Linked DNA regions of Prolixibacter sp. NT017. The protein of the gene in region 2 binds, or shares a complex with, the protein of the main gene of each other region. Links are inferred from orthologs where the notes say so. Each region holds a gene or a part of one and is shown on either strand. Other genes may lie near its edges.

What was found. Proteins that work in one complex are often made in the same cells at the same time.
Region 1: the proteins of meaB (region 2) and scpA are in contact, whole or in part, in a crystal structure (PDB 8DPB), measured with the Methylorubrum extorquens proteins. The link is inferred for Prolixibacter sp. NT017 from one-to-one orthologs. Residues at the interface, in SOR26638.1 of Methylorubrum extorquens: Arg20, Ala21, Ala24, Arg25, Thr28, Ser32, Arg33, Arg34, His37, Thr98, Gly99, Gly100, Ser101, Ile102, Leu103, Lys106, Thr107, Ala110, Ala113, Ile114, Asp115, Arg116, Ala118, Phe119, Ile120, Arg121, Pro122, Pro124; in SOR27001.1 of Methylorubrum extorquens: Glu577, Glu578, Asn579, Asp580, Gly581, Arg582, Arg583, Arg585, His596, Ala604, Ser605, Ala608, Asp609, Gly611, Phe612, Asp613, Val614, Asp615, Ile616, Gly617, Pro618, Leu619, Glu625, Arg628, Gln629, Val631, Glu632, Asn633, Asp634, Glu661.

What each region holds. Positions count from the first base shown.
Region 1 is NZ_BLAV01000001.1:4,007,248-4,015,262, forward strand. What follows is about bases 2,622-5,542. They hold scpA (methylmalonyl-CoA mutase), read left to right. Parts: upstream 2,622-2,964; coding sequence 2,965-5,121; downstream 5,122-5,542. Other genes in these bases: GJU87_RS16765 (methylmalonyl-CoA mutase family protein), read left to right, coding at 2,622-2,893; GJU87_RS16775 (DUF2202 domain-containing protein), read left to right, coding at 5,475-5,542. In the rest of the region: arsC (arsenate reductase (glutaredoxin)), read left to right, coding at 88-429; more of GJU87_RS16765, read left to right, coding at 965-2,621; more of GJU87_RS16775, read left to right, coding at 5,543-6,761; GJU87_RS16780 (DUF302 domain-containing protein), read left to right, coding at 6,971-7,360; GJU87_RS16785 (S8 family serine peptidase), read right to left, coding at 7,429-8,015. UniProt on the Escherichia coli protein: Catalyzes the interconversion of succinyl-CoA and methylmalonyl-CoA. Could be part of a pathway that converts succinate to propionate.
Region 2 is NZ_BLAV01000001.1:3,742,320-3,750,184, reverse strand. What follows is about bases 3,427-6,197. They hold meaB (methylmalonyl Co-A mutase-associated GTPase MeaB), read left to right. Parts: upstream 3,427-4,124; coding sequence 4,125-5,270; downstream 5,271-6,197. Other genes in these bases: GJU87_RS15625 (TlpA disulfide reductase family protein), read left to right, coding at 5,482-6,197; GJU87_RS15635 (DUF1573 domain-containing protein), read left to right, coding at 3,427-3,998. Outside these bases: GJU87_RS15655 (ATP-dependent 6-phosphofructokinase), read left to right, coding at 1-325; GJU87_RS15650 (nitrilase-related carbon-nitrogen hydrolase), read left to right, coding at 341-1,144; GJU87_RS15645 (M20 family metallopeptidase), read right to left, coding at 1,151-2,353; GJU87_RS15640 (sulfite exporter TauE/SafE family protein), read right to left, coding at 2,350-2,718; more of GJU87_RS15635, read left to right, coding at 2,913-3,426; more of GJU87_RS15625, read left to right, coding at 6,198-6,579; lpdA (dihydrolipoyl dehydrogenase), read left to right, coding at 6,710-7,865. UniProt on the Escherichia coli protein: Binds and hydrolyzes GTP. Likely functions as a G-protein chaperone that assists AdoCbl cofactor delivery to the methylmalonyl-CoA mutase (MCM) ScpA and reactivation of the enzyme during catalysis.

The DNA of each region.
Region 1 (8,015 bases), 270 kb from region 2 along the record:
GGTCTGTAAGATACTTTTTTGTTTCTCTTAAACTGAATGCCCGGCAAACTGTTCATGACTGATAACAGTAATTTAATTCGCTGAACTATGATGACCATTTACCACAATCCACGCTGTGCCAAATCGCGTGCCGGTCTTAAGTACCTCGAAGAAAACAACATCGAACACGAAGTACGTCTCTATTTGAAGGATAATCTCTCGGTTAACGAGCTCACCACACTGCTGAAACAAACCGGCTTAAAAGCTGAAGATCTCGTTCGCAAACAGGAAGATTATTACAAAAAAGAGCTGAAAGGGAAAGAATTTTCAACCGAAGAGTGGCTTCAGATTCTGATAGAGAACCCGAGGTTGTTGCAGCGCCCCATTGTACAGAAAGGGCAAAAAGCTGTACTAGCCCAACCGCCGGAAAAAATTGATGAACTAAAATAGGGCCAGCTGCTGATAAGTTTTTATCGAGAGAACAACTGAAATTTCACGTGGAAGAGTAATCCTGTGATAACATATTATAATATTCACATATTATCATTTTTATAATTATACTCTATCACACTTCCCCTAAAGGCTATTGTTTTCAGATAGAAATATCCTTTTTTGAAGATCATTGATCGAACCATCCCAAAAAAATAAAAGGTGGCAGAATGGCTTCTGTCACCTTTTAATCAAACAACTAATATTACCCTAATATGTCAGTCTATACGACTGACAACCAAAACCATTTAACTTTGCATTTGATCAAAATAAACCCCAAAAACAAACTAAAAAATACGCAAAGTTATTAGTTGATACGGAGCCGGGAGAAGATGGTTACAGTGTCATAAATAATTTTCTCTTCAGTAACCTCTCCCTCTTCCAAATCCAAACTCATGATTATTATCAAATTCAGTAAAAAAGCGTAGATTTTTTAGAAACAACTAGTATAAAACCTTTAACTTTGGCCACGATTTTTCTAAACAGTTACATTGTTATGGCAGAGAAAGATATAAACCTGTTTAAAGATTTTCCACCTGTATCAACCAAAGAATGGGTTGAGAAAATCAATACCGACCTGAAGGGGAAGGATTATGAGAGAGCCCTTGTTTGGCGCACCAACGAAGGGTTTAACGTTCAACCGTTCTACCGCCAGGAAAACCTGGAGGACAAAGGATATCTCAACGCGCTTCCCGGCAGTTATCCTTACGTGCGTGGAAACAGAAAGCAAAATAACGACTGGTTCATTCGACAGGATATTCAGGTAACCGACCTGGCTGCAGCCAACGCTAAAGCATTGACGATTCTGAATAAGGGAGTGAATTCGCTCGGATTCGTTATTGCTGATGGCAAGGTCATCTCTGATTCCGATCTGGATGTTTTACTGAAAGATATTTGTCTCGAAGCAGCTGAAATCAACTTTGTTGTTTCGGGCCATGTGCCACAGTTAGCTGAAGCTTTTATCGCTCATACGAAAAAAAGAGGTTATGACCCGAAGACGGTCAATGCTTCTATCAACTATGATGCGCTAAGCGAACTGGTGCTGAAAGGCAAAATGCCGGCATCGGACACTGATACTTTCACTACCGTGAAGAAAGCGGTGGACGCGGCGGCTGAAATGCCCAATCTGCAAGTCATTGCAATCGACGGAAAGAACTTCAACAACGCAGGTTCTTCCTGCGTTCAGGAACTGGCTTTCTCACTGGCTATGGGTGCTGAATACCTGAGCCAGCTGACTGAGTTGGGAATGAACGCAGGAGTGGCAGCACCGAAAATTCGTTTCAATCTCGGTATTGGCGGAAACTATTTCATGGAGCTGGCCAAACTGCGTGCCGGTCGCCTGCTTTGGGCTCAGATTGTTTCGGCTTACAAACCCGAATGCCAATGTGACGAAACCTGTGATTGCGAAGGAGAATGCAAAGATGGTATTTGCCGTTGTGCCGGTAAGATGAAGGTTCACTCCGAAACTTCTGTCTGGAACAAAACCGTTTATGACGCCTACGTCAATATGTTGCGGACACAGACTGAAGCCATGTCGGCTGCACTGGGCGGAACCGATTCAATGACTGTTCTTCCGTTCAATTCGTTTTTCGAAGAAACCAGCGAGTTTTCTGAACGAATTGCCCGCAACCAACAGATTCTGTTAAAAGAAGAATCACACCTCGATAAGATTGTTGACCCGGGTGCTGGTTCTTATTATATTGAGTCACTCACCGATTCCATTGCTGAAGAGGCCTGGAAACTCTTCCTGGAAGTTCAGGAAAAAGGTGGCTTCCTCGCTGCTTTCCGTGCCGGCTTCGTACAGGAACGTGTCAACGAGATGGCAGACAAACGCCGCAAAGCAGTTGCTATTCGGAAAGAAAGCCTGTTGGGTGTTAACCAATTCCCGAACTTCAGCGAGCAAGCGAAGATTGAATTCAACGCTCACTTTTTCGAGCCTGTTTGCCAAAAGATTGACGGCGCAGAAGCAGAGCCTATTTGCCTGTTCCGTGGTGCCGACGAGTTTGAAAAACTGCGTTACGCAACTGATGTTTTCGCCAAAGCGAAAAAACGTCCAAAAGCATTTATGCTCACCATCGGTAACCTGGCGATGCGCAAGGCCCGCGCGCAGTTCTCGTCCAATTTCTTCGCCATTGCCGGTTACGAAGTTGTCGACAACAACGGCTTTGCCAGTGTTGAAGCTGGTGTGAACGCCGCTAAAGAAGCCAACGCCGATATTATCGTGCTTTGCTCATCGGATGATGAATACATCGAATTCGGACCTCAGGCTTTCGAGTTGATTAAAGATGATGCGATTTTCGTAATTGCCGGAGCACCGGCTTGCGCCGACGACCTCAAGGCCAAAGGCATCGAAAATTTCGTTCATGTGAAAACCAACTTACTGGAAGCACTGAAGGATTACAATAAAAAACTGGGAATTAATTAAGGGATGAGCAAAAGATGATTTCCGGTTTCCCGGAAGGCAACGATGATTCATCACTAAAAAATACTCAAGCAATGAAACCGAATTTTAAAGACATCAATATAAAAGGTTCTAAAGCCACCTGCACAGACAGTGAGAAAGAGTGGACCGAAAAGAACCACATCTCAAAAGATTGGGTAACACCGGAGCAAATTCCGGTGAAACCGGTGTACACCAAGGCCGATTTGGAAGGCATGGAACACCTGAATTACGCCGCTGGTCTGCCGCCATTTTTGCGGGGTCCCTACTCAGCCATGTACGCCATGCGCCCCTGGACCATTCGCCAGTACGCCGGATTCTCGACTGCAGAGGAATCGAATGCGTTCTATCGCCGCAACCTGGCTGCCGGACAAAAAGGTTTGTCGGTAGCATTCGATCTGGCAACGCACCGTGGCTATGACTCCGACCATCCTCGCGTAGTAGGTGACGTTGGTAAAGCCGGTGTAGCCATCGACTCGATTCTGGATATGAAAATCCTGTTCGACGAAATTCCGCTCGACAAAATGTCTGTTTCGATGACCATGAACGGAGCCGTTCTCCCGATTATGGCCTTCTACATTGTGACTGGGCTGGAACAGGGTGCTACACTGGAGCAACTTTCCGGAACCATCCAAAACGATATTCTGAAGGAGTTCATGGTGCGGAATACTTACATCTATCCGCCGGAATTCTCGATGAAAATCATCGCCGACATTTTCGAGTTTACCTCGAAGAATATGCCGAAATTCAACTCTATCTCCATTTCGGGATACCATATGCAGGAAGCCGGTGCTACAGCCGACATCGAAATGGCATACACTTTGGCCGACGGACTGGATTATATCCGAACCGGAATAAAAGCGGGTCTGGATGTGGATGCATTTGCGCCTCGCCTTTCATTCTTCTGGGCAATCGGAATGAACCACTTCATGGAAATTGCCAAGATGCGTGCAGCCCGTATGCTCTGGGCCAAAATCGTGAAGAAATTCGGTCCGAAGAACCCGAAATCGATGGCACTGCGTACCCACTCACAAACTTCCGGCTGGTCGTTGACCGAGCAGGATCCGTTTAACAACGTTGGACGTACAGCAATCGAAGCCATGGCTGCCGCACTGGGACACACCCAGTCGCTGCACACCAACGCACTCGATGAAGCAATCGCGCTGCCAACCGATTTTTCTGCACGTATTGCTCGTAACACGCAGCTTTATATTCAGCAGGAAACCGAAATTTGTCGTTCACTCGATCCTTGGGCAGGTTCTTACTACGTGGAATCGTTGACCAAAGAATTGGCCGACAAAGCGTGGAAGCTGATTGAAGAGGTAGAAGAGCTTGGCGGTATGGCGAAAGCCATCGAAACCGGCGTTCCGAAAATGCGTATAGAAGAGGCTGCTGCCCGTGCACAGGGACGCATTGACTCGGGAAGTCAGACCATTGTTGGTGTGAACCGTTACAAACTCGACAAGCAGGATCCGATTGACATTCTGGAAATTGACAATACCGCTGTGCGGAAATCGCAACTTGCCCGTTTGGAAAAACTGCGTGCCGAACGAAACGAAGCTGAGGTGAAAGCTTCGCTGGAAGCCATTACCCGTTGCGCGGAAACCGGAAAAGGGAACTTGCTGGAACTCGCCATCGATGCAGCGAAAAAGCGTGCAACTTTGGGAGAAATTTCCTATGCTTGTGAAAAAGTTGTCGGACGTTACAAAGCAGTAATCAGAACCATTTCAGGAGTGTATTCATCAGAAGCGAAAAACGATAAAGAGTTCGGTGAGGCTCGCAGTCTCGTCGAAAAATTTGCAGAGAAAGAAGGACGTCAGCCGCGTATCATGATTGCTAAAATGGGACAGGACGGACACGACCGCGGTGCCAAAGTGGTAGCGACCGGTTATGCCGACCTCGGTTTTGACGTGGATATGGGACCGCTGTTCCAGACTCCGGAAGAAGCTGCCAAGCAAGCCGTCGAAAACGACGTGCATGTGCTGGGAGTATCTTCATTGGCTGCCGGGCATAAAACACTGGTGCCTGCCGTCATCGAGGAACTGAAGAAACTGGGTCGCGAGGACATCATGGTGATTGCCGGTGGAGTAATTCCTTCACAGGACTACCAGTACCTTTACGATGCTGGTGTCGTGGCCATCTTTGGCCCCGGAACTTCTGTTACCACAGCTGGTAAGAAAATCATGGAAATCCTGCTGGCTGCACAGGAATAGAATTCATTCATTTACGATAACTGAAGACCCTGGCTACGGCCGGGGTTTTCTTTTTTTGCAATAAGCATATTCCTTTTTACGATAAGAAATTGTAATTTAGTTGTCTAAACCAGACCATACGATTTTTCGGCAAACAACTGCTTCCCCAACCAGACTAAAGTATCACCATCCATCTTCCTCAACTATTTAAAGTGATTCTCATTTCTTTTTTATCCCGATAAAAGAGAGAAGAATCGTGTATTCCTATTTGCAGATAAATGGTCTTTACAATTCGGCTGACTGTTTATCTACGCTATGTTTCAGACCCAACCTTGTTCCTCAACAAAAAATTAACCTTTAAAAAGTCTGTTTCCATGAAAAAGTATGTATTGTCTTTCATCAGCTACCTGCTGTTGCTTGGCTTATTCATTCCTTCCTGTACACAGGACAACTCAATAACGGATGGCCCGGAGAAGTCAAAGGAAGGAGCGATGATGACCGCACAGTTGAACGAAGATCTGGAAGTTTGGGAGGTGGATCTGCTTACGTTGGCCAAAACGGAAAAGCTCGCTCACGATCTGTACAGCGAATTAAGCGCGTTGTTTCCCGACAATCCGGTTTTTGAACATACTGCAGCGAGCGAACTGGTACACTGGACACGTATCAGCGATCTGATTGCAACCTACGACAACCTCGATGACCCAACCCGCGATGGTGATGGCGTTGCCTATGGCCCCGGTGTCTTCGATGATGAAAATGATGACTTCACAACGGTTTATAGTAGTATGCTTGACTTTGCAGGCGACGATGTGACCAAGGCATTCAAGGTGGGGTATCTCATCGAGTGTCTCGAAATCCTGAATGTCTCCAAGGCCACAACTTCTGCTACTGACGCTGCTATTTCCGAGGCGTTGGCTGTTTACAGCTGTTTGGAGACTGCCGAGCCACATCACCTGAAAGCGTACAACTGGAACCTCCTGAAAGTAGGAGTCGAATATAATTGGGAGCTGATAGCTGACGATTTTGGAGACTTCTTTTCAGAAGAAGATTTAACAATTCTGGATCCCGTTGTAACGGATATCCTGGAAGATCAAACCGCTCCTGGAAATGGTGGAGGTGGAACCTGTCCGGGATGTGGCTTGGGACCTTATACCAACGATTGTCCATGCGGACTCGGTCCCTGCGGCACCACTGACGGAACAACCACAGCAACACTGTCTGAAGCCGAGTTGAATGATTTAATCTACCTGGTGAAATTGGAGAAAATGGCCTACGAAGTATACACTACTTTAGGCCAAACCTATTCGACGATGCCCATTCTGGGGAATATTTCCGAAGCTGAATATCGTCACTGGAAAGTTCTTCAGAACCTATTTGTCAAGTATAGTGAAACTGACCCGACAAAAGACGGAGAAGTTGATCTTGGTATCGGCTTATATAACGATGACGATATGTCTGACGCTTACGATGAAGCCATCACTTATGGTGGAGTTTCCCTACTTCAGGCAATGGAAACCGGAGCCATTATTGAGCAACTCGAACTTGATTCGCTCAATAATGCGCTAGGAAGAACGGTTCTTCCCGATTTAACAACCATCTACAATAATTTCATCAATGCTGATGGAGCTCATCTGACGGCGTTTGAAAAACACACAAACTAAACGTTGATATCTAAGGTTCACATTAACTTTCCATGGCAAACGGGGCGATGCATAGGGCATTGCCTCGTTTCTTTTAAAATAAATTCAAATAAGCCACTATTTTATATATCTACATTTTTCAATATTTTTGATTTGGTACTGTTTTAAAAGAACAGGAACTGAACAGTTTTTCAAATTACTTGTTAGTAACAACAAAAAGGAGATATATTATGGAATTTTATCTGGCAAAAACATTAACTGATACCTCATTTGAAAATGCTTTAGACAAAGTCACATCGGCCTTGAAGGACCAGGGTTTTGGTGTTATTACCGAAATTGATGTGAAAGATACGCTGAAAAAGAAAATCGATGTGGACTTCAGAAAGTACAAAATTCTGGGGGCCTGCAACCCGGCTTTAGCGCATCAGGCACTCGAGAGTAACGACAAGATTGGAATTATGCTTCCCTGCAACGTCGTTGTGCAGGAAACTCCCGAAGGAAAAATCGAAGTCTCGACGGTAAATCCGATGGAAGCGATGAAACCTGTTGCAACACCGGAACTGGAGAAATTCGCCGATGAAGTGACACAACACCTTCAATCGGTATTGGACGTATTGTAATCTATAAATAACTTTAGTCTTTCCATTATTAATAAAGGCCGCAAATTGCGGCCTTTATTAATTTTCAGTTACTGAATTCCTATCGGATCTGGATTTCCATCCGGGTCACCAGAAACAACTCCATCTGCAACTGGCTTTCCCCCCGTCATTAGCAGAATCCCGGCCATGTGCGGCGCCGCCATTGAGGTTCCGCTCATTGTCGTGTAACCTCCGCCTTTGTATGTTGAAAATACATTAACACCTGGCTCGCAATAATCCACGTGCGTACCATAGTTGGAGAAATAAGCCCAAGCATCCTGGTCATCGCATGCTGAAATTGTAAACAGGTTGACCCCCTCCGCACGTGCTGGTGAATGATTTTCTGCATCATCAGATTCGTTTCCAGCTGCCAATGCAACATAGACTCCACTGGCGCCCAATGCCTCAACAGCCAAATCAATCGGTTCGTAGATGGAACCTCCCAGGCTCAAATTAGCTGCGTCACCGGGTGAAGCATTGCTGGTAACATAATCGATTCCGGCAATAATCTGGGAATAAGCTCCCGAGCCTCTCCTGTCAAGCACTTTAACGGGAACAACTGTCGCACCGGCTGCTACACCAACAACACCAATATCGTTGTTCAACGCAGCAATAATTCCCGCACAGTGACTTCCGT
Region 2 (7,865 bases):
TAAACCGAAAAAGATTTCGGCTGCGCGTTATGTTGTCGAAAATATTCAGACTTACACCGGCATCGAGGCGCGCGAAACCCGGCTGGGATATATCCAGCGAGGTGGAACGCCGTCGCCAATGGACCGAATTCTGGCAACTCAGTATGGAGCGTTTGCAACGGAACTGATTGCCGACGGAGCCTATAATAATATGGTCGCTGTTCGGAACAATGATTTAGCAGCTGTCCCGCTGGATGAGGTTGGCGGAAAATTGCGGTTAGTTGATCCGTCTGACCCACTGATTCTGAAAGGCCGGAATCTTGGAGTTTCGTTTGGAGACGAATAATTTATTCATCTTTTGATGGAAATGAAGATTGCCACGGTTCAGTTTGCGCCCGTTATAGGAGATACTGATGCGACGGTTGCCAGGCTTCGCTCTTTGTTGAAAGAGGCTGCAGCGGCCGATTTGGTCGTCCTTCCTGAACTGGCAAATTCAGGTTATGCATTTTCCTCACAGGAAGAAGCCTGGTCGCTTTCCGAATGCGTGGAAGAAAGCCATTTTCTTTCCTTCCTTACGGAAGAATGCAGGAAACACCAATTCGCGATTGCGACAGGATTTAACGAGCGATACGGTGACAAACTTTTCAATTCGGCTGTTTTACTCGATGCAGATGGTGTGATCGGTACGTACCGGAAAGCACATTTGTTTTTGAACGAGAAAGATATTTTTGAACCGGGAGACACAGGTTTTCCGGTTTTTTTGTTGGGTGAAGTGCGCGTGGGAATGCTAATTTGTTTCGACTGGGTTTTCCCCGAAGCCTGGAGAATCATGGGGCTGAAAGGAGCCGACATTGTTTGTCATCTCAGCAATTTGGTATTGCCCGGCCTGGCCCAAAGGACAGTTCCGGCACACGCCGTCACCAATCGGTATTTCGTCGCTTTAGCTAATCGAATCGGACAGGAGAGGGAGCTTACCTTTACGGGAAGCAGCCTGATTTGTGGAGTAAAAGGAGAAATACTAGCCGAAGCAGACGCTACTAAAGAGCAGGTGCTGATGACAACCATTGATCCGCTTCAGGCCCGTGACAAATCGTTGACAAATCGAAATAACTGGTTGCAGGACCGACGTCCGAAGTTGTACCGGGACGAAGGTCTGACAGACTAGTTTAGCTTATTCCTTTTTCTGCTGCGAGAAACGGGCCGCCAGGTAGGCCATGTGTCCAACAGAAGTTTCCAACGCTTTTTCGTCGATGTCGAAAGTGGGCGAGTGCAGTGATGCGGTTTCGCTGCTTCCGGGTTTCTTCACGCCAAAGCGGAAAAAGGCAACCGGAAATTGTTGCGAATAATAGGCAAAATCTTCGCAGGTCATTCGCAATCCCATGTCTTCTACTCTTTCTTTACCCAGATATTCGACGGCAAACTCGCGGGCCTGTTTGGTCACCTCGTGGTCGTTCATCAGCATGGGGTAGCCATGGTTGATTTGAAACTCACAGGTAGCTCCCATGCCTTCGGCTATTGCCTGGCCGATTTTTTGAATCCGTTCCTTCGCTTCGGCTCGCCAGGTTTCGTCCATGGTGCGGAACGTACCGGATACATACACTTCATCGGGGATGATGTTTGTGGCTCCTTCAGCAATTACTCTTCCGAAAGAAAGCACCGATGGGATATCGGCCGGAGCGTTACGGCTCACTACTTGCTGCAGCGCAGTAATGATGTGTGCGGTTGTTAAAACGGTATCCGTCAGTTTGTGTGGCAAAGCTCCGTGTCCGCCTTTTCCCCTAACGGTGAAAAAGATTTCGTCGCCGGAAGCCATATACATCCCGGGTCGGAAACCAACATGGCCGGCTTCCATTTCCGGTAGCACATGTTGAGCCAGAATCAGTTCCGGTTTCGGATCGTTCAATGCTCCCGATTCCAATAACAGTTTTCCGCCTCCGGGGAATTGTTCTTCTCCCGGCTGGAAGATAAACAGGAACGTACCGCGAAGTTTGTGTTCCAGTTTCTTCAAGATTCGAATAACTCCCAATAAAGAGGCGGAGTGTGCATCGTGTCCGCAGGCATGCATCACGCCCCGGTTGAGGGAGCAGTAACTATCGTTTGAGTTTTCGACAATCGGAAGGGCATCGATGTCAGCGCGCAACGCAATCGTTCGTCCTCCCGGCAGTTTTCCGTCAAGCCGGGCAATGATGCCGGTTTTGACAATTCCCGTCCGATAGGAAACACCTATTTCGTCCAATTGCTTTTGGATAAAATCGGAGGTTTCAAACTCTTCGAATGACAACTCGGGGTATTGGTGTAAGTGGCGACGGATGGCGACCGTGTCGTTGAAATATTGTTGTGCCAGTTGTTGTATCTCTTTCTTCAATTCCATCATTTTCCAAAAAACATTTTAGCTCCGACAATTAACAGGAATAACGCAAAGATTCGTCGCATCAACTTCTCGGGAACGGCGATGGAAAACTGTGCTCCAACCCAGGCACCCAAAACGAAGATTAAGGTAATGATAATAGCATATTTCCAGTTGATGAAACCCTGTTTCTGGTAAGCCATGGCTGCCAGAATCCCGGTAGGCGGTAAGAGGATAGCCAAACTGGTTCCCTGCGCGGTGTGTTGTTCCATTCCGAAGAGATAGACCAAAGCCGGAATCAGGACAATACCGCCGCCCACACCGAGTGCTCCACTAACGATCCCGGCGGTAAATCCGACCAGAACCAGCAACAAAACCTGCGATAGTTCCATAGATCATAGTTTTTGTCGAAGATACGAAATTCCCAAAGTACAACGTTATTAGAACGTAAAGAGCCGGACGCTGCCTAATTCCTAAATAGAATTAAAGAATGTTAAAACTGGTGCTTTTACAGGCCATTATCTGAAGTTGGTCTCAATAAGCGAATCATAATTTTATTAGTTTTGTTCAGATAAAATGTTGTATTATGAAGAGAACTGTTTCTGTTTTAGTATTATTTCTGTTCATGGCGGGTTTGAATTCGGCGGTCGCACAAAACCGGGCCACCATAAAATTCGATAACCTGGAACATAACTTTGGTACATTCAAGGAAGAACAAGGGAATGTATCGTATGATTTCAAATTTAAAAATACGGGTAATGCGCCTTTGATTGTTTCCTATGTGCGTTCTTCGTGTGGTTGTACAACCCCGGAGTGGACCCGGAAACCTGTGTCACCCGGTGACGAGGGCCATATCAGGGTAACTTACAATCCGCGTAACCGTCCGGGAAATTTTACCAAGACGATTAGTATCTCCTCAAATGCAACGAATCCGATGGTGGTTCTGAAGATTCGCGGTAAGGTGATTCCCCGCGTGAAAACACCTGAAGAGCTTTACCCGCGCGAGGTAGGTTTGATCAGGATGCGTACCAATCATCTGGCTTTTGTGAAAATTAAAGATGATGAGGTCAGAACCGACAGCCTTCAATTCGTTAACCTGGGCGACAAGCCGGTGACGATTGGTGTGAAGCAGGCACCGTCATATCTGAAAGTGGACATTGTTCCGAAGACGGTAGAGCCGGGTAAGAAAGGCCATTTCGTGGTAACCTACGATGCCTCGAAAAAGAAAGAATACGGATTTGTGATCGACCGGGTGTATTTGACCGAAAACGGTGAATCGAACTATAATTACTCCATTGGTGTTAGCGCTACGATTGTGGAAGACTTTTCGAAACTCACTCCGCAACAGTTGGCCAATTCGCCTAAAGTTGGTTTTGACGAGCGCGTGTTTAATTTCGGCGAAATCAGTGAAGGACAGAAAGTGAATCACGTTTTCCAGATTAAGAATACCGGTAAGAGCGATTTGGTTATCCGTCGCATCCGGGCATCGTGCGGATGTACTGCCGTTACTCCGGCTACAACCGTTATTAAGCCGGGCCAAAGCACCGATTTGAAAGTGGTCTTTAATTCGCATGGCAAGCGTGGTCGTCAGAATAAATCGATTACGGTTATCACGAACGATCCCGATCAGCCAACCACGATTTTACGGATTACCGGAAATGTGAAGTCATAACCCGATTCAAAGATATTCATCAGGAGAACCTCCATTTTTATGGAGGTTTTTTTATGTCCGAATACGCTGATTATTCCGTGTAAACGGGGTAAAAAATTGTAATTTCGCAGGAAAGTGAACAATAAAATGAGCAAGGATAATCATCATAACGACCACCCTGAAAATGATCCGAACTACCTCGGATTGAACGTAAATAAAGGAATTGAGCAGCCCGATTCGGTGAATGAAGATTCTGTGAAGCGGTTTCTGAGCAAACGAAAACGCAAATTGCTTCCGGCGGACGAGTATGTGAAAGGAATTCTGGATGGAAACCGTACGCTGCTTAGTCAGGCGGTAACGCTGGTGGAAAGTAGCAATCCCGAACATCAGCAGCTGGCGCAGGACATTATTATTAAATGCCTGCCGTTTGCCGGGAACTCAACCCGGTTGGGAATTACCGGTGTGCCCGGAGCGGGAAAAAGTACATTTATCGAGGCGTTGGGCAAGCACATCACCGGAAATGGTGGAAAGCTGGCCGTTCTTGCCATTGACCCAAGTTCCGAGCGGACGAAAGGTTCAATTCTTGGTGACAAAACCCGGATGGAAAGCTTGTCTGGTGATCCCAACGCTTACATCCGTCCCAGTCCTTCGGCAGGTTCGCTGGGCGGCGTGGCCCGGAAGACAAGAGAAACTATTGTTCTATGCGAAGCCGCTGGATTTGATACCATTTTTATCGAAACCGTAGGAGTTGGACAATCCGAAACAGCAGTGCACTCGATGGTCGATTTCTTCCTGTTAATTCAAATAGCGGGAGCTGGCGACGAGTTGCAGGGAATCAAACGCGGCATCATCGAGATGTCCGATGCCATAGCCATCAACAAGGCTGATGGCAGTAACATCGAGAAAGCCAACATGGCCGCTTCGCAATTCCGCAATGCACTGCATCTTTTCCCGCCCACGGAATCGGGATGGATTCCGAAGGTGCTCACCTGTTCATCGCTGGTAGGCACAGGCATCACCGAAGTTTGGGATACGGTGAATGACTACGTTAATCGGACCCGGAAGAATGGATTTTTCAATTACCGTCGTCGGGAACAAGCAAAATACTGGATGTACGAATCGGTAAACGAAACGCTGAGAAACAATTTTTATGGTAATCCGGAGATAAAAAAGCAGTTGGATGGAATGGAAAAAGCAGTTCTGAGTGACGAGATCAGTTCGTTTGTGGCTGCCCGAAGGTTGCTCGATATCTACTTCAAAACGTTCGAAAGCAAAGATGAAAAGCCGGAATAACTTTGCCTGAACGGCTAATGACAACTCCTGAAACTCAGAAAAATATTGCGGTGTACGTTATGTAATCCAGGAATTTGAGATTCGTTTTACTGATTCAGATCTTTTGATAACTTTGTTTATCACATTGAAATATGTTCAATTATTGTTTTGTTAGAGTAAGAAAATATCTGATAGAAGGATAGTATAAGCAACTATGAAAAAACTAAATCGAATGAAAAAATTCCTGTTTTTGCTGCTTGCCTTGTCGGCTTTTGCAGCTTGTTCATCACCTGATGGATTTATTATTAAAGGAAATATCCAGGGCCAGAATACTGGTGAAGTGGCTTTGTTAAAATACGACGGAACCAAGTGGAATGTGGAAGACACAGCCAAGCTTGAGGACGGCAATTTTGTGCTGAAAGGCAAGACGGATTTACCTGAATTGCGCGTTATTCGTTTAGGTCAGAAGAAACTGGTTTCCCAGTTCTTTGCTGAAAACGGAAAGATTAATGTGAAAGCTTACGCCGATAGTTTGGACAAAACGGTGGTTACCGGTTCCGAGTCTAACGAAATTTTCACGCAGTTTACTGATGAAATGAAGCGTCTTTCCAGCGAGGCTAAAGATATTCAGCAACGATATGCCAAAGCCCGCATGAGTGGAGATGAAGACGGCATGAAGAAAGCCCAGATTGACATCGAGGCAATGGTTGACAACCAGAAAGTTTTTGCCAAGAATTTTATTCGTGAGCACAAAAACAGCACAGTTGCTCCTTTCGTTGCTTTGTGGCAGTTTGGACAGACTGCAACATACAATGATCTGGATACATTAATTGCATCCTTCGATCCTTCTATCAAGGAATCGATTTATGTAAAAGAGCTGCAGAAGATGGCCGATCAGCGTCGTGTAACCGGAATTGGTGCCGTGGCTCCCGATTTTACCATGAACGATCCGGACGGAAATCCATTTACATTGTCTTCACTTCGCGGAAAATATGTACTGCTCGATTTCTGGGCATCGTGGTGTGCTCCCTGTCGTCAGGAAAATCCGAACGTGGTAAAAGTGTACAACGAGTACAAGGATAAAGGCTTCACGGTTCTGGGAGTATCACTCGATCGTGATCATGACGCGTGGGTGAAAGCCATTAAGGATGATCACCTGACCTGGCACCAGGTTTCCGACCTGCAATACTGGAACAATAAAGTGGCCCGCGAATATGGCGTGACCAGTATTCCGCACTCACTGTTGTTGGATAAAGATGGAAAGATCATCGCTAAAAACCTTCGTGGTCCGGCGTTGGAGCAAAAGCTGAAAGAAGTATTTGGCGAATAAAATATTTGTACTACCAAAAAGCCGTTCCGCAAGGGGCGGCTTTTTTTGCTTACGGCTTCCCCGAACATAACGAACTTTTCTTTGTTGGAAGAAGTGAAAAATTTTTTTCCGGAAAACGATTGATAAAAAAATGAACTACGATCTTTTAGTTATAGGAAGTGGTCCGGGCGGATATGTTGCCGCTATCAGGGCCTCGCAGCTCGGTTTAAAAGTAGCTGTAGTTGAGAAAGAAAACGTGGGTGGAATCTGCCTGAACTGGGGATGTATTCCGACCAAATCGTTGCTGAAAAGCGCGCAGGTTTTCGAATATACCAAACACGCAGCCGATTACGGTGTAGCCATCGACGGCGATATCAAGGCCGATTTTACCAGCATGGTAAAACGAAGTCGTGACGTAGCCGGTGGCATGAGCAACGGCGTTCAGTTTCTTTTCAAGAAGAATAAAGTTGAAAAGATTGAAGGTTTTGGAAAGCTCGTTGCCAAAAACACCGTTGAAGTAACCGACAGCAAAGGGAAAAAAGAAAAGTATACAGCCAAGCACATTCTGTTGGCCACAGGTGCTCACTCGAAGCAGCTGCCCAACCTGCCGCAGGATGGTAAAAAAATTATCGGTTACCGCGAGGCTCTTTCACTCGATAAACAACCCGAAAGCATGGTGGTTGTCGGGTCCGGAGCCATCGGAAGCGAGTTTGCCTATTTCTATTCAGCTATCGGAACCAAAGTAACGTTGGTCGAATTCATGCCGACCCTGGTTCCGAACGAAGACGCCGATGTAGCTGCTCAGCTTGGACGCTCGTTCAAGAAAATGGGTATGAAAGTAATGGTGAATTCTTCGGTCGAAAAGGTTGACACTTCAGGCAAGAAATGCAAGGTAACCGTGAAAACCAAGAAAGGCGAAGAGCAGATTGAAGCCGACATCGTACTTTCAGCGGTTGGTATCGAGCCGAACCTCGAGGGCATTGGCCTGGAAGAGATGAAGATTGCTACCGAGAAAGGTAAAATCAAGGTAGACGATTATTACCGCACCAACGTGGAAGGTGTTTATGCCATCGGTGATATCGTTCACGGACCGGCACTGGCACACGTGGCTTCCGCCGAAGGTATTATCTGTGTTGAGAAGATTGCCGGTGAAAATCCGCAGCCGCTCGATTATGGAAATATTCCGGCCAACACGTACACCACCCCTGAGATTGCTTCAGTCGGTATGACCGAGAAAGCTGCGAAGGAAGCTGGTTACGAACTGAAAGTCGGTAAATTCCCGTTCACGGCATCCGGTAAAGCAAAAT